Regions from separate parts of the Streptomyces tamarix genome, predicted to be linked through region 2. Evidence: predicted binding sites of a transcription regulator. Region 2 holds the regulator's gene; each other region holds the start of a gene.
The links. The regulator HrcA, encoded in region 2, represses chaperone genes, less so after heat shock. The targets are predictions, from matches to a motif close to TTNGCACTCNGNNNNNCNGAGTGCNAA.

Region 1 (5,533 bases), on a different contig from region 2:
CCTCGTCGAGGACCGGCCGTACAAGATCTTCGGCGCGCAGGCGGAGGGCTGCTCCCCGGTGTCGGCGGCCTACAAGGCGGGCCACGACGTCGTACGGCCCCAGAAGCCGAACACGATCGCCAAGTCGCTCGCCATCGGCAACCCGGCCGACGGCCCGTACGTCCTGGACATCGCCCGTCGCACGGGCGGCGCGGTGGAGGACGTCAACGACGAGCAGATCGTCGACGCGATCAAGCTGCTGGCCCGCACGGAGGGCGTCTTCGCCGAGACGGCGGGCGGGGTGACCGTGGGCGTGACGCGCAAGCTGATCGAGAACGGCCTGCTGGACCCGTCCCTGACCACCGTCGTCCTCAACACGGGTGACGGCCTGAAGACCCTGGACGCGGTCGCCCCGACGACCGGCCCCACCGCGACGATCCGCCCGAGCCTGGACGCGTTCCGCGACGCCGGCCTCGCCAACTGAAACCCCCGGGAGACACGAACCATGAGCGTCAACGTCCGCATCCCCACCATCCTCCGCACGTACACGGGCGGCCAGGCCGAGGTCCCGGCGGAGGGTGCGACCCTCGCGGAGGTCATCGAGTCCCTGGAGAAGAACCACCCGGGCATCGCCGCGCGCGTCCTCGACGACCAGGGCCAGCTTCGCCGCTTCGTGAACGTCTACGTCAACGACGACGACGTCCGCTTCGAGCAGGGCCTCGGGACGGCCACCCCGGAGGGTGCGGGCATCTCGATCATCCCGGCGGTCGCGGGCGGCTGCTGAACCCCTCCGGCGTCCCCTCCGGCGACGGGGGACGCCCGTACGCCCTCTCGGACCGTGTCGGCCCGGTGCCTGACCGTCCGGTGCCTGACTGGCTGGCACTGATCGTCTGGCGTCCGGTCGTCCGGTGCCCGACTGCCTGGCGCCGCCTGCCCGATGTCCGGTCGTCCGGTGCCCGACTGTCCGGCCGTCCGGCGTCCGGTCGTCCGGTATCGGTCGTCTGAGCCGACTGTCCGGTGGCCGGTCGTCCGGCGCCTGACCGTCCGCCGCCCGACCGTCCAGTGCACGACTGACCGGTGCCTCTCCGCCCGGTTCCGGCGTCCCGGCCCCCGCCACCTCTGGCGGGGGCCGACCCGTTGGTCCCGAGGGGCCCCGCAGGCCCCGTAGGCAGCCCCCGCCGTCCCCCCGCAGGCCCCGTAGGCCGTGCGTCCCCACCCCGCCCCGTGAGGCCCCCACCGTCCCCCGCAGGTCCCGTGCCGGTGTTCGCCGGGCGTCCGGCGGGGTAGGCGCGCGGGGCGGACGGAGCCTTTCGGGTTTTTCGGTCCGTCGGCGAAAGGGGCGGCTCGTTCATTTCGGAACGGGCGCCGAGGAAAGCGGAGGCGGCGATTCTGGAGGGTTGAAGGCGGTAGAGTTGGGGAACCCCCCGCCGCCGTCCGTGCCGGTTGCATATGAGAACGCGCCGGGGCCCGACAAGAAGTAGCCAAAGTGCCTCCGCCCGATGCGCGGTTTGCGCGCTTTGCCCGGCCCGACTTGCCCGGGGTTATGGCCGTTCCGGCCATCATTTCCCTTCACCGGCGCTTGGATTTCTCGTCCGATTGACCTGTTGCAGAGGGCAGTTGGGCAGATACATTCAGCCGCGGTCGACGCGTTCCGGCGCACGCCCACCCCTGTCAGTGGGCGAGGTCTGACCCGGGTCCGCGAAGTGCGGTCCTGTGCAAGGGCCAGTAATAGGGGAGTTAGGCATGGCTCAGGGCACCGTCAAGTGGTTCAACGCGGAGAAGGGGTACGGCTTCATCGCGGTCGACGGTGGTGCGGATGTTTTCGTGCACTACAGCGCGATCCAGATGGACGGCTACCGCACCCTTGAGGAAGGCCAGCGGGTCGAGTTCGAGATCTCGCAGGGCCAGAAGGGTCCGCAGGCGGACATGGTCAAGATCGCCGTCTAAGCACGACGCGTTCCGGCCAACGGCATTCGACGAAGGGCCCGCACCCCGTCAAGGGGTACGGGCCCTTCGTGCGCCCGCCCGCGGCCGGCCCCGCGGGCCCTTCACGCGCCCTCCCGCGGCCGGCCCCCGCAGCCGCGCCTCGCGGCTTCTTCGTGCGCCCGCCCGCAGCCGTCCCCCGCGGGGCCCTTCGCGCGTCCGTCCGAGAGCCCCTTGAAAGCCCCCCGAAAGCCCTCCCGAGAGCCCCTCCGAGCCCCCGCCGCCACCGTGGGGCGCTTGCACTCTCATAGGGCGAGTGCTAATCATTGGCGTTAGCACTCTGCGAGTGAGAGTGACAACGGAAGGACCTCGTCGGTGAGGCCCGCAAGGCGCGTGGGGCAAGGAACCACGCGGCACACGGGCCGTCCGTCGCGGGCGCCAGCGCGGTCCGGAGCAATCCACCCCAGTCCGGGAGGACCACTTCACATGGCCAAGATCATCGCGTTCGACGAGGAGGCACGGCGCGGTCTCGAGCGCGGGATGAACCAGCTCGCCGACGCCGTCAAGGTCACCCTTGGTCCCAAGGGTCGCAACGTCGTCCTCGAGAAGAAGTGGGGCGCCCCCACGATCACCAACGATGGTGTTTCCATCGCCAAGGAGATCGAGCTCGAGGACCCGTACGAGAAGATCGGCGCCGAGCTGGTCAAGGAAGTCGCCAAGAAGACGGACGACGTCGCCGGTGACGGTACGACCACCGCGACCGTGCTCGCCCAGGCGCTGGTCCGCGAGGGCCTGCGCAACGTCGCCGCCGGTGCCAACCCGATGGCCCTGAAGCGCGGTATCGAGAAGGCCGTCGAGGCCGTCTCCGGCGCGCTGCTGGAGCAGGCGAAGGACGTGGAGACCAAGGAGCAGATCGCCTCCACCGCCTCCATCTCCGCCGCCGACACCCAGATCGGCGAGCTGATCGCCGAGGCCATGGACAAGGTCGGCAAGGAAGGCGTCATCACCGTCGAGGAGTCCAACACCTTCGGGCTGGAGCTGGAGCTCACCGAGGGCATGCGCTTCGACAAGGGCTACATCTCGGCGTACTTCGCGACCGACATGGAGCGCATGGAGGCCGTCCTCGAGGACCCGTACATCCTCATCGTCAACTCCAAGGTCTCCGCGGTGAAGGACCTCCTCCCGCTGCTGGAGAAGGTCATGCAGTCCGGCAAGCCGCTGCTGATCATCGCCGAGGACGTCGAGGGCGAGGCGCTCTCCACGCTGGTCGTCAACAAGATCCGCGGCACGTTCAAGTCCGTCGCCGTCAAGGCCCCGGGCTTCGGCGACCGCCGCAAGGCCATGCTCGGCGACATCGCCATCCTCACGGGTGGCCAGGTCATCTCCGAGGAGGTCGGCCTCAAGCTGGAGAACGCCGGTCTGGACCTCCTGGGCCGCGCCCGCAAGGTCGTCATCACCAAGGACGAGACGACGATCGTCGACGGTGCCGGCGACAGCGAGCAGGTCCAGGGCCGCGTCAACCAGATCCGCGCCGAGATCGAGAACTCGGACTCGGACTACGACCGCGAGAAGCTCCAGGAGCGCCTGGCGAAGCTGGCCGGCGGCGTGGCCGTCATCAAGGCCGGTGCCGCCACCGAGGTCGAGCTGAAGGAGCGCAAGCACCGCATCGAGGACGCGGTGCGCAACGCCAAGGCCGCCGTCGAGGAGGGCATCGTCGCCGGTGGTGGCGTGGCCCTGCTCCAGGCGTCCAGCGTCTTCGAGAAGCTGGAGCTGGACGGCGACGAGGCCACCGGTGCCGCCGCCGTGAAGGCCGCCCTGGAGGCCCCGCTCAAGCAGATCGCCGTCAACGCCGGCCTCGAGGGCGGCGTCGTGGTGGAGAAGGTGCGCAACCTCACCCCGGGCCACGGCCTCAACGCCGCGACCGGCGAGTACGTCGACCTGGTCGCCGAGGGCATCATCGACCCGGCCAAGGTGACGCGCTCCGCGCTGCAGAACGCCGCGTCGATCGCCGCGCTGTTCCTCACCACCGAGGCCGTCATCGCCGACAAGCCGGAGAAGGCGTCCGCGCCGGCCGGCGGCGGCATGCCGGGCGGTGACATGGACTTCTGATCCCCCGCGGATCGGACCGTCCAGTAGTACGGACAGAGAGCGGCACCCCTGGCGCCAGGGGTGCCGCTCTCTCCGTTTTCCCTCTTCGGGGCCTTTCCCCTTCTCGATGTCCGTGTGCCCCTCCGCCCCGCCCGCCGGGCCGTGTCGCCCGCTCCGGATGTGAGGGAACGGGCCGGAGGTCGGTGTGACGACTGGGGCCGATTGTCGGTTCGTGTGAAGATGGGCCGGGTCTTCCTTCGGGGGGACCCCTGTGCTGTCGACCCCCCCACGAGGATTCCCGTGCAGACCTTCGATTCCCTGATCGTCGACGTCAACGACGTGTTCTGGACCTACCTGCTCATCCCGGTCGTCGTGCTGGCGGGCCTCTGGTTCACCCTGCGGTCCCGGGGCGTGCAGCTACGGCTGCTGCCGGAGATGTTCCGCGTGCTCAAGGACCCGGCGCCCGCGCCGGACGGGGACGAGGGCCGCAAGCCCGTCTCGTCGTTCGGGGCGTTCACGATCTCGGCGGCGGCCCGTGTCGGCACGGGCAACGTCGCGGGCGTCGCGAGCGCGATCACGCTGGGCGGCGCCGGCGCGGTGTTCTGGATGTGGGTCATGGCGATCGTCGGCGCGGCCTCCGCCTTCGTCGAGTCGACGCTGGCGCAGTTGTACAAGGTGCGCGACGAGGACGGCACGTACCGGGGCGGCCCGGCGTACTACATGCGGCGCGGGCTCGGGAAGCCGTGGCTGGGCTTCCTCTTCGCCGTCACGATCACGGTGACGTTCGGGCTCGTCTTCAACGCCGTGCAGTCCAACACGATCACCACCGTCGTCAGCGGCTCGCTCGGCGTCGACGACACCGGCGTCGTCGCCCCGGTGATCGGCGCGGTCGTCGCCCTGCTGCTCGGCCTGGTCGTCTTCGGCGGCGTACGGCGCATCGCGTCGGTCACGCAGTGGCTGGTGCCGGTCATGGCGATCCTGTACCTGGCGCTGGGCACCATCGTCGTCCTGATGAACATCACCGACGTCCCGCGGGTCCTCGCCGACATCGTGGGCGGCGCGTTCGGCTTCCGCGAGGTCGCGGGCGGCGCGGTCGGCGCGGCGATCCAGAACGGCATCCGGCGCGGCATGTTCTCCAACGAGGCGGGACTCGGTTCCGCGCCGAACGCGGGCGCCGCGGCGGAGGTCACCCACCCGGTGAAGCAGGGCCTCGTACAGGCGCTGGGCGTCTTCTTCGACACGCTGCTGATCTGCTCGATGACCGCGTTCATCATCCTCACCACCAACCCGACGCTGTCGGGCCGCCAGGGCGCGGACCTCACGCAGACGGCGCTGGAGTCGACGCTCGGCTCCTGGGCCGGGCACGCGTTGACGGTCGTCGTGTTCATGCTGTGCTTCTCGACCCTGATCGGCAACTACTACTACGGCGAGTCGAACATCGAGTACATGACCAGCAGGCGCTGGGTCCTCCCCGCGTACCGGACGCTGGCCCTCGTGACGGTGTTCCTCGGCGCGCTCGGCACGGTGAGCGTCGTGTGGAACC
Region 2 (5,533 bases):
CTGCTGGCGGTACACCTCGACGGCGGCAGCGTCCGCCTGGCCCGGCTGCGGTATGAACAGGTTCACGCCGAAGGGCCGCGCGGTGAGGCTCCGGAGCTGCTGGACCTCCTGGTACATGCCGTCGGCCGTCTTGTACCCGGCGGCCAGGAAGCCGAGGCCACCGGCCTCGGACACGGCCGCCGCGAGCTGCGGGCACGAGGCGCCGCCCGCCATGGGGGCCTGCACGATCGGGTAGCGGCAGAGATCGGTCAGCGCGGAGGGCATGCACGCATGGTGTCACGCTCCGCGCCCCCGTCGAACCCCCGGCCCCGAGGGTCGGGGCCGGATCCGGCGGCGCGCCGCCGGGGGCCGCTAACGGCCGTTGAACGCGTCCTTCAGCCGCGAGAACAGCCCCTGCTGGCCCGGCGCGAACTGGCCCGTGGGCCGTTCCTCGCCGCGCAGCTTCGCCAGGTCGCGCAGCAGGCGCTCCTGCTCCGCGTCCAGCTTCGTGGGCGTCTGGACCTCGACGTGGACGATCAGGTCGCCGCGCCCGCCGCCGCGCAGGTGCGTGACACCGCGGCCGTGCAGCGGGATCGACTGGCCCGACTGCGTACCGGGCCGGATGTCGACCTCCTCCATGCCGTCGAGCGTCTCCAGCGGCACCTTCGTGCCGAGCGCGCCCGCCGTCATCGGGATCGTCACCGTGCAGTGCAGGTCGTCGCCGCGCCGCTGGAACACCGGGTGCGGCAGCTCGTGGATCTCCACGTACAGGTCGCCCGCCGGGCCGCCGCCGGGGCCGACCTCGCCCTCGCCGGCGAGCTGGATGCGCGTGCCGTTGTCGACGCCGGCCGGGATCTTGACCGTGAGCGTCCGCCGGGACCGCACCCGGCCGTCGCCCGCGCACTCGGGGCACGGCGTCGGCACGACCGTCCCGAAGCCCTGGCACTGCGGGCACGGGCGGGACGTCATGACCTGGCCCAGGAAGGACCGCGTCACCTGCGACACCTCGCCGCGGCCGCGGCACATGTCGCACGTCTGCGCCGAGGTGCCCGGCGCGGCGCCCTCACCCGAGCACGTCGCGCACACGACGGCCGTGTCGACCTGGATCTCCTTCGTCGTGCCGAAGGCCGCCTCGTCGAGCTCGACCTCCAGCCGGATCATCGCGTCCTGGCCGCGGCGGGTGCGCGACCGCGGGCCGCGCTGGGACGCCGTGCCGAAGAAGGCGTCCATGATGTCGGAGAAGTTCCCGAAGCCGCCCGCGCCGAAGCCCGCGCCCGCGCCGGCCCCGCCGGACGACGACAGGGGGTCGCCGCCGAGGTCGTAGACCTGCTTCTTCTGCGGGTCCGACAACACCTCGTACGCGGCGTTGATCTCCTTGAACCGCTCCTGCGTCTTCGGATCGGGGTTGACATCCGGGTGCAGCTCGCGGGCGAGCCGCCGGAATGCCTTCTTGATCTCGTCCTGGGACGCGTCGCGGCGCACGCCGAGTACGGCGTAGTAGTCCGTGGCCACTTACGACTCCGCCAGGATCTGTCCGACGTAACGTGCCACTGCGCGTACCGCTCCCATCGTTCCGGGGTAGTCCATGCGGGTCGGTCCGACCACGCCGAGTTTGGCGACCGCCTCGTCGCCCGAACCGTAGCCGACCGCGACGACGGACGTGGAGTTCAGCCCCTCGTGGGCGTTCTCGTGGCCGATGCGCACGGTCATGGCCGGGTCCGTCGCCTCACCGAGCAGCTTGAGGAGCACGACCTGCTCCTCCAGCGCCTCCAGCACGGGCCGGATGGTGAGCGGGAAGTCGTGTCCGAAGCGCGTGAGATTGGCGGTCCCGCCGATCACCAGGCGCTCCTCGGTCTCCTCCACCAGCGTCTCCAGCAGCGTGGAGAGCACCGTGGAGACCGTCCCGCGGTCCTCCGGGTCGAAGGACTCCGGGAGGTCCTGCACCAACTGCGGCACGTCGGCGAACCGCCGGCCGGCGACCTGGCTGTTCAGCCGGGCGCGCAGGTCGGCGACGGAGGTCTCGCCGAACGGGGCGGGGCAGTCGACCATGCGCTGCTCCACCCGCCCGGTGTCCGTGATCAGGACGAGCATCAGCCGGGCCGGGGCCAGCGACAGCAGCTCGACGTGGCGCACGGTCGACCGGGTCAGCGACGGGTACTGCACGACCGCGACCTGGCGGGTCAGCTGGGCCAGTAGCCGGACCGTGCGCCCCACGACGTCGTCCAGGTCCACCGCGCCGTCCAGGAAGTTCTGGATGGCCCGGCGCTCAGGCGGCGACAGCGGCTTGACTCCGGCGAGCTTGTCGACGAAGAGGCGGTAGCCCTTGTCCGTGGGGATGCGTCCGGCGCTGGTGTGGGGCTGGGCGATGAACCCCTCCTCCTCCAGCACCGCCATGTCGTTGCGCACGGTGGCCGGCGACACGCCCAGGTTGTGGCGCTCGGTGAGCGCCTTGGAGCCGACGGGCTCCTCCGTACCGACGTAGTCCTGAACGATCGCGCGCAGCACCTCGAGTCTGCGTTCACTGAGCACGGCGCGCACCTCCAGCTGGCTCCGGTCGGCTGACGTCTGCTGGCACTCGCCGTGTCCGAGTGCCAATCATCCCCGCGGCCAGTGTACGGCGCCGAGGTCAATGCCTGGCAAGGGCGGCGTGGGGAGCGCGGCGGTGCCCGGCGGCCGATCACCGTATCGCGCGCCGGCCGCGGGCATTGCCGATAGCGTCGCGGTATGGACGTCGGTTGGGAAGAGTTCGGGTGGGAGCGGCTCGCGGCCGGGGTGGGCCGCAGGCGGCTCCCCGGCTGGGACGCCACGGTCGGACTGGTCGTCGGGGACGGGGCCGCCCTGCTGTTCGACGCGGGTTCCACGCTGCGGGAGGGCGCGGAGATCCGCGCCCAGGTCCAGGGGCTGCTGGGCGGGCGGCGCGTGACGCACATCGCACTGAGCCACTCGCACTTCGACCACGTGCTGGGTGCCGCCGCCTTCGCGGGCGCACAGGTGTTCGGTGCCGTGGGTCTGGACGAGGTGCTGACGCGGGAGCGGGACGCGCTGCGGGCGGACGCCGTGCGGGAGGGCGTCGCCGAGGACGAGGCGGGCGAGGCCGTGGACGTCCTGGTGCACCCGCACCACCTCGTGTGCGGCGAGTGGACGCTCGACCTGGGCGGCCGGCAGGTACTGCTGGTGAACGCGGGCCCCGGGCACACCGGCCACGACCTGGCGCTGCTGGTGCCGGGCGCGGCGGACGGCACGCCCGGGGTGGTGTTCTGCGGGGACCTGGTGGAGGAGTCGGGCGAGCCCCAGGCGGGCCCGGACGCGATCCCGTCGCGCTGGCCGGCCGCGCTGGACCGGCTGCTGGAGCTGGGCGGGGAGGGCGCGGCGTACGTGCCGGGGCACGGCGCGGTGGTGGACGCCGCGTTCGTACGCGCCCAACGGGAGGAGCTGGCCCGCAGGTTCGCTGTGTCGTAGCGTCTGGCGCATGCGCGCCTACGACCCCGACCTGACCCCGCGGTGGAAGAAGCAGGCCCCCGTGCCGGAGGTGCCCGCCGGGCCCGACCTGGTGGTCGAGGAGGCCGCCACCGGGTTCTGCGGGGCGGTGGTGGGGTGCGAGGCGGGCACGGTGACGCTGGAGGACCGCTTCGGCAGGCACCGGGTCTTCCCGCTCGTGCCGCGCGGCTTCCTGCTGGAGGGCCGTCCGGTGACGCTGGTCCGCCCGGCCGCCCCCGCGCCGGCGCGGCCGGCCCGCACGGCGTCCGGGTCGGTCGCCGTGCCGGACGCGCGGGCGCGGGTGGCGCGGGCGGGACGGATCTACGTGGAGGGCCGCCACGACGCCGAGCTGGTGGAGAAGGTGTGGGGCGACGACCTGCGCGTCGAGGGCGTCGTCGTGGAGTACCTGGAGGGCGTCGACGACCTGCCGGCGGTCGTCCGCGACTTCCGGCCCGGCCCCGACGCCCGCCTCGGGGTGCTGGTGGACCACCTGGTGCCGGGGTCGAAGGAGTCGCGGATCGCCGCGTCGGTCACGGATCCGCACGTCCTGGTGGCGGGGCACCCGTACGTCGACGTGTGGCAGGCCGTGAAGCCGTCGTCGCTGGGCATCCCGGCCTGGCCGGCCGTGCCGCGCGGCCAGGACTGGAAGACGGGCGTGTGCCGGGCCCTGGGCTGGCCCGAGGACACCGGCGCGGCCTGGCGCCGCATCCTGGGCCGGGTCCGGTCGTACAAGGACCTGGAGCCGGCGCTGCTGGGCCGGGTGGAGGAACTGATCGACTTCGTGACGGCGCCGTAGCGCCCGCCCGCGCGGCGCCCCTCAGCCCGCTCGGTCCACCCAGTCCGCTAGGTCTCCTCAGTCCCCTCAGTCCACCAGGTCCCGCACCACCGCGTCCGCGAGGAGCCGCCCGCGCAGGGTCAGGACGGCGCGCCCCTCCCCGTACGGGGCGGGGTCGAGCAGCCCGTCGCGCACGGCGCGCGCGGCGGCGGCCAGGCCCGCCGGGCGCAGCAGCGACAGGGGGATGCCCTCCCGGAGCCGCAGCTCCAGCAGGACGCGCTCGACGCGGCGGTCCTCCTCCGTCAGGACCTCCCGCCCGGCGCCCGGCGAGCGGCCCCCGGCGAGGGCGGCGGCGTAGGCGCCGGGGTGCTTCACGTTCCACCAGCGGACGCCGCCGACGTGGCTGTGCGCGCCGGGCCCGGCGCCCCACCAGTCGGCGCCGCGCCAGTACAGCTCGTTGTGGAGGCAGCGGCCCGCCTCGGAGGCGGCCCAGTTCGACACCTCGTACCAGTGGAACCCGGCCTCCGCGAGGACGGAGTCCGCGATCAGGTACCGGTCGGCGTGCACGTCGTCGTCGGTCATCGGGACCTCGCCGCGCCGAATGCGGTGGGCGAGCCGGGTGCCCTCCTCGACGATCAGGGCGTACGCGGAGACGTGGTCGGGTCCGGCGCCGATCGCGGCGTCGAGGGAGGCCCGCCAGTCGTCGTCGCTCTCGCCGGGGGTGCCGTAGATCAGGTCGAGGTTGACGTGGTCGAAGCCGGCGGCGCGGGCCTCGGCGACGCACGCCTCGGGGCGGCCGGGGGTGTGGGTGCGGTCGAGGACCTCCAGGACGTGCCGCCGGGCGCTCTGCATGCCGAAGGAGACGCGGTTGAAGCCGCCCTCGCGGAGCGCGGCCAGGTACGCCGGGTCGACCGAGTCCGGGTTGGCCTCCGTGGTGATCTCGGCGTCGTCCGCGAGGCCGAACTCGTCCCGGACGGCGCCGAGCATGCGGACGAGGTCCTCGGCGGCGAGCAACGTGGGCGTGCCGCCGCCGACGAAGACCGTCCGCACGGGGCGGGGGTCGTCGCCGAGGACCTTGCGGGCGAGCCGGACCTCGTCGACGAGGGTCGCCGCGTAGTTGTCGCGGGAGGCGAGGACGCCGCCGGAGCCGCGCAGTTCGGTGGCGGTGTAGGTGTTGAAGTCGCAGTAGCCGCAGCGGGTCGCGCAGTACGGCACGTGCAGGTAGAACCCGAGCGGCCGCTCCGCGCGCCCGTCGAGGGCGGACGGGGGCAGGGCCCCGTCCTCGGGCACGGGCTCACCATC
Region 3 (5,533 bases), on a different contig from region 2:
GCGACCGCGTCGCCCCCGATGCCGCAGCACAGGTCCGCGACGCGCCGCACGCCGAGCCGGGCGAAGGCCGCCGCCCGGTGCCGGGCGACCGACGCGCGCGTGGACTGCTCGACGCCGTTGGGGGTGAAGAACATCCGGTACGCGTCGTCGGCGCCGAACTTCGCCACCGCCCGCTGGCGCAGCCGCGCCTGCCCGAGCGCCGCCGACACGAGCTCCGCGGGGTGGCTCCGGCGCAGCCGGGAGGCGACGGCCAGCTCCTGGGCGGGGTCGTAGTGGCGCAGGTCGGCGAGGAGGTCCCGGCCCTCGTCGGTGAGGAGCGCGGAGAAGGCGGCGAGATCGGTCACCCGTCCCATTCTGGTCCAGTGTGGGCCGGCCGGGGGACGGTGCCCGGCCCGGCGGCGGTGTCGTCCGCGTGCCGGGGTGCCGCGCTGACAGGATGCGGCGCCATGCAGCTAGTACGACAAAAGCGTCCATCATCGGTAAATCGGACTGGCATGAGGATGGCTGCGGTCCTGCTCGTCGCCGCCCTGGGGACGGCCTGCGCGACGGAGGGCGCCGGCCCGACCGGAACCGGACCGTCTGGAACCGGACCGTCCGGAACCGGTGCGGCGGGCCACCACGGCCGCCAGGGTCAGGGCCAGCAGGCCCAGGGCGGGCAGGGGCAGCAGGCCCCGCAGGCGCGGCCCCGGACCGCGTCCGGAGCGCTGACCGCGTACGTCGAGCGGTACCGGCGGGCGCACGCGGCCCGCACGGCCCTGGCCCGGAAGTGGGGCCTGAGACAGGTGCCGCTCCTCCCGCCGGACCCGCCGAAGGCGAAACCCGAGATCACCTTCCGCGAGGGCTTCGAGGTCGGCGACCCCGACCTCCCACCGGTCTTCACCACCGTCCCCACCCGCGACCGCGTCGTCTTCCTGACCATCGACGACGGCGCGGAGAAGGACCCCGAGCTGCTGCGGATGATGTCCGAACTGAACATCCCGTACAGCGCCTTCCTCAGCGACTACCTGGTCAAGGAGGACTACGGCTACTTCAAGCGCATGCAGGACCTCGGCGTCGCCCTGCACAACCACACCCTCACCCACCCCTACATGCCCGCGCTGTCGTACGAGGAGCAGAAGCACGAGATCTGCGGCCAGCAGGACGTCATCGAGCGCCGCTACGGCAAGCGGCCCACGCTGTTCCGCCCGCCGTACGGCAACTACGACGCCGACACGCTGCGCGCCGCGCGGGACTGCGGGATCAAGGCCGTGCCGCTGTGGTCCGCCGAGGCGTTCCCGGACCGCATGGAGTGGCGCGAGTGGGACCGCGACCTGCACCCCGGCGACATCGTCCTCACCCACTTCCGCGGCCGCGGCGACTGGGAGGGGTCGATGGCCGACATGGTCCGCCAGGCCATGGACACCATCACCGAGCGCGGGTACGCGGTCGCCCGGCTGGAGGACTACGTCTGAGCCGCGGCGCGCCCGCGACGCGGTCCGGCCGCCTTTCGTCGCACGTCAGTACGGGTGCGGACGCGGCGCGCGGCGGGTAACTGGCACTCCGCTTGACCGAGTGCTAATCGCGGTCATAGTCTCGGCTCTGGCACTCCCCACCGGAGAGTGCCAACACAGCGACGGGCAGGTCCGGCACCCGCGACGACGGATCCACCTGGTCGCCACCTCAGACAGTTGACCCCGTGAGATCTCCGAAGGGGGAGGTCGGATCGTGACGACCACCAGCTCCAAGGTTGCCATCAAGCCGCTCGAGGACCGCATCGTGGTCCAGCCGCTCGACGCCGAGCAGACCACGGCCTCTGGCCTGGTCATTCCGGACACCGCCAAGGAGAAGCCCCAGGAGGGCGTCGTCCTGGCCGTCGGCCCGGGCCGCTTCGAGAACGGCGAGCGCCTGCCGCTCGACGTCAAGACCGGCGACATCGTGCTCTACAGCAAGTACGGCGGCACCGAGGTGAAGTACAGCGGCGAGGAGTACCTCGTCCTCTCGGCCCGCGACGTGCTCGCGATCGTCGAGAAGTAATCCACCACGTGCCGTGAACCGCGCCCCTGGCCCCCGCTGCTGTGCTGCCGCACGTGCGTCGGGCGGCGAGGGGCGCCGTTCCTTCTCCATCCAGTACCGAGAGGGCTGAATCGCTCCCATGGCGAAGATCCTGAAGTTCGACGAGGACGCCCGTCGCGCCCTTGAGCGCGGCGTCAACAAGCTTGCCGACACCGTCAAGGTGACGATCGGCCCCAAGGGTCGCAACGTCGTCATCGACAAGAAGTTCGGTGCGCCGACCATCACCAACGACGGTGTCACCATCGCCCGCGAGATCGAGGTCGAGGACCCGTACGAGAACCTCGGTGCCCAGCTGGTGAAGGAGGTGGCGACCAAGACCAACGACATCGCCGGCGACGGCACCACCACCGCCACCGTCCTGGCCCAGGCGCTGGTCCGCGAGGGTCTGCGCAACGTTGCCGCGGGCGCCTCCCCGGCCGCCCTGAAGAAGGGCATCGACGCCGCGGTCAAGGCCGTCTCCGACGAGCTGCTCGCCACGGCCCGCCCGATCGACGAGAAGTCCGACATCGCCGCGGTCGCCGCGCTGTCCGCCCAGGACCAGCAGGTCGGCGAGCTGATCGCCGAGGCCATGGACAAGGTCGGCAAGGACGGCGTCATCACCGTCGAGGAGTCCAACACCTTCGGCCTGGAGCTCGACTTCACCGAGGGCATGGCCTTCGACAAGGGCTACCTGTCGCCGTACATGGTCACCGACCAGGAGCGCATGGAGGCCGTCCTCGACGACCCGTACATCCTGATCCACCAGGGCAAGATCTCCGCCATCGCGGACCTGCTGCCCCTCCTGGAGAAGGTCATCCAGACCGGTGGCTCCAAGCCGCTGCTGATCGTCGCCGAGGACGTCGAGGGCGAGGCCCTGTCGACCCTCGTCGTGAACAAGATCCGCGGCACGTTCAACGCCGTCGCGGTCAAGGCCCCCGGCTTCGGCGACCGCCGCAAGGCGATGCTCGGCGACATGGCCGCCCTCACCGGCGCCACCGTGGTCGCCGAGGAGGTCGGCCTCAAGCTCGACCAGGTCGGCCTGGACGTGCTGGGCACCGCCCGCCGCGTGACCGTCACCAAGGACGACACCACCATCGTCGACGGCGGTGGCAACTCCGGGGACGTCGCGGGCCGCATCGCCCAGATCAAGTCCGAGATCGAGACGACCGACTCCGACTGGGACCGCGAGAAGCTCCAGGAGCGCCTCGCGAAGCTCGCCGGCGGCGTGTGCGTGATCAAGGTCGGCGCCGCCACCGAGGTGGAGCTGAAGGAGAAGAAGCACCGTCTGGAGGACGCCATCTCCGCGACCCGCGCCGCGGTCGAGGAGGGCATCGTCTCCGGTGGTGGTTCCGCGCTGGTCCACGCCGTGAAGGTGCTGGATGACAACCTCGGCAAGGACGGCGACGAGGCCACCGGTGTCGCGGTCGTCCGCCGCGCCGCCGTCGAGCCGCTGCGCTGGATCGCCGAGAACGCCGGCCTCGAGGGCTACGTCATCACCTCGAAGGTCGCCGAGCTCGACAAGGGCCAGGGCTTCAACGCCGCCACCGGCGAGTACGGCGACCTGGTCAAGGCCGGCGTCATCGACCCGGTGAAGGTCACCCGCTCCGCGCTGGAGAACGCCGCGTCGATCGCCTCCCTCCTCCTCACCACCGAGACCCTCGTGGTGGAGAAGAAGGAAGAGGAGCCGGCGGACGCGGGCCACGGCCACAGCCACGGCCACTCCCACTGACGCTCCGTCAGCGGACGCGCGCCCCGGCCCCGCGCCGGGGCCGCGCGCCGGACACGACGAGGCCCGGTGCCCCCTCGGGGGCACCGGGCCTCGCCCGTACCGGCGTCGTCCCTCCTGCCGCGGGCGTGGTGGCGCCCCGCCCGTGCGGGGCTCGTCCGCCCTCCTGCGGGCCGTACTCGCGCCCCGCCCGTGCGGGAGCCGTTCGTCCTGCCGCGGGCCGTGGGGCGCGCCTCGCCCGTGCCGGCGCCGTCCGCCCTACTGCGGGCCGTACTTGCGGCCCGCCCGCGAGCTCACCCCGCCCAGCAGCCCGCGCGGCACCAGCTTCACCACCCCCATCAGCGCCTTGTACCGCGGGTCCGGCACCGACAGCGTCCGCCCGCGCGCCAGGTCCGCGAGCGCGTCCGCCACGACCTTGTCGGCGTCCAGCCACATCCACCCCGGGATGTTGTCCGTGCCCATCCCGGCCCGCTGGTGGAACTCCGTCCGTACGAAACCGGGGCACAGCGCCATCAGCCGCACCCCGCTCCCCGCGAGGTCCCGCGCCGCGCCCTGCGTGAACTGCACGACCCACGCCTTCGACGCCCCGTACGTGCCGCGCGGCACGAAGGCGGCGACGGACGCGACGTTCACCACGCCGCCCCGCCGCCGCTCCCGCATCGCGGCCGTCGCCGCCGCCGTCAGTCGCAGCACCGCCTCGCAGTGCACCTTCAGCATCCGCAGTTCGTCGTCCATCGCCACGTCGAGGAAGCGGCCCTTGTTGCCGAAGCCCGCGTTGTTGACCAGCAGGTCCACCGGCCGCTTCACGTCGGCGAGCCGCGCCTCCACGGCGGCGATGCCCGCGTCCTGAGCGAGGTCGGCGGGCAGCACCTCCGCCTCGACGCCGTGCCGGTCGTGCAGTTCGGTCGCCTGCTCCCGGAGCCTTTCCACATCGCGGGCGACCAGGACCACGTCGTGGCCGTCGGCCGCCAGCCGCCGCGCGAAGGCGGCCCCGATACCCGCCGTCGCGCCAGTAATCAGTGCCCTCGTCATACGCGGCACGTTAGTGCCCCGCCCGGGCGCGCCGGCGCCCCGCCCGCCGGACCCGGCGCGCGTCCGGCGCGGCTCCGGCGCGGACCCGGCTCAGGAGACCGGCGCTCCGGACGTCCGCTCCGCGTACGTCCGCGCCGCCTCCCGCAGTTCCGGGTGCGGGGCGTCGCCCGCCGCCAGGACCCGCGGCAGCAGTTCGCGCCGCGTGGTCTGCGCGCGGAACGCCAGCGCCACGGTCACGTCGTGGTCCGGCCGGTGCACGACCTCGATCGGATCGCCCGCCCGGACCTCGCCCGGCACGACCACCCGCAGGTACGCCCCCGGCGCCCCGTGCTCGGTGAACCGCCTGACCCACCCCTGCTCGCCCAGCCAGCCCGCGAACGTACGGCACGGCACGCGCGCGTCCGTCACCTCCAGCACCAGCGACGCGCCGATCCGCCACCGCTCCCCGAGCAGCGCCCCGTCCACGTCGATCCCCTCCGTGGTCAGGTTCTCCCCGAACGAGCCGTTCGGCAGCGGACGGCCCAGCTCCCGCTGCCAGCGGTCCAGCTCCTCGCGCGCGAAGGCGTACACCGCCTGGTCCGAACCGCCGTGGTGGCGCAGGTCGCACACCGCGTCCCCGGCCAGGCCCCCGCCGCCGACCCCCTTGGGGCCCGGGTCCGCCACCCGTACGGGCCCGTCCACCGGGACCTTCTCGATCCCGGTCTCGCCGCTCGGCGCGCTCGTGTACCCCACCTTCTTCCGGCG

Region 1: groL (chaperonin GroEL) is a predicted target of HrcA. The motif match lies at 2,235-2,261, and genes of this name have one in related genera.
Region 3: groES (co-chaperone GroES) is a predicted target of HrcA. The motif match lies at 1,532-1,558, and genes of this name have one in related genera.

What each region holds. Positions count from the first base shown of each region.
Region 1 is NZ_JAWCTQ010000007.1:36,833-42,365, forward strand. Features, by position in the region: gene thrC (threonine synthase) at 1-463, shown strand, start outside; gene RND61_RS08040 (MoaD/ThiS family protein) at 485-763, shown strand; gene RND61_RS08045 (cold-shock protein) at 1,723-1,926, shown strand; gene groL (chaperonin GroEL) at 2,389-4,011, shown strand; gene RND61_RS08055 (alanine/glycine:cation symporter family protein) at 4,291-5,533, shown strand, end outside.
Region 2 is NZ_JAWCTQ010000013.1:113,745-119,277, reverse strand. Features, by position in the region: gene RND61_RS13165 (nitronate monooxygenase) at 1-264, opposite strand, end outside; gene dnaJ (molecular chaperone DnaJ) at 352-1,491, opposite strand; gene hrcA (heat-inducible transcriptional repressor HrcA) at 1,492-2,508, opposite strand; gene RND61_RS13150 (MBL fold metallo-hydrolase) at 2,704-3,438, shown strand; gene RND61_RS13145 (DUF3097 domain-containing protein) at 3,449-4,252, shown strand; gene hemW (radical SAM family heme chaperone HemW) at 4,319-5,533, opposite strand, start outside.
Region 3 is NZ_JAWCTQ010000005.1:230,688-236,220, forward strand. Features, by position in the region: gene RND61_RS06805 (class I SAM-dependent methyltransferase) at 1-353, opposite strand, end outside; gene RND61_RS06810 (polysaccharide deacetylase family protein) at 495-1,451, shown strand; gene groES (co-chaperone GroES) at 1,705-2,013, shown strand; gene groL (chaperonin GroEL) at 2,132-3,760, shown strand; gene RND61_RS06825 (SDR family NAD(P)-dependent oxidoreductase) at 4,016-4,789, opposite strand; gene RND61_RS06830 (MOSC domain-containing protein) at 4,880-5,533, opposite strand, start outside.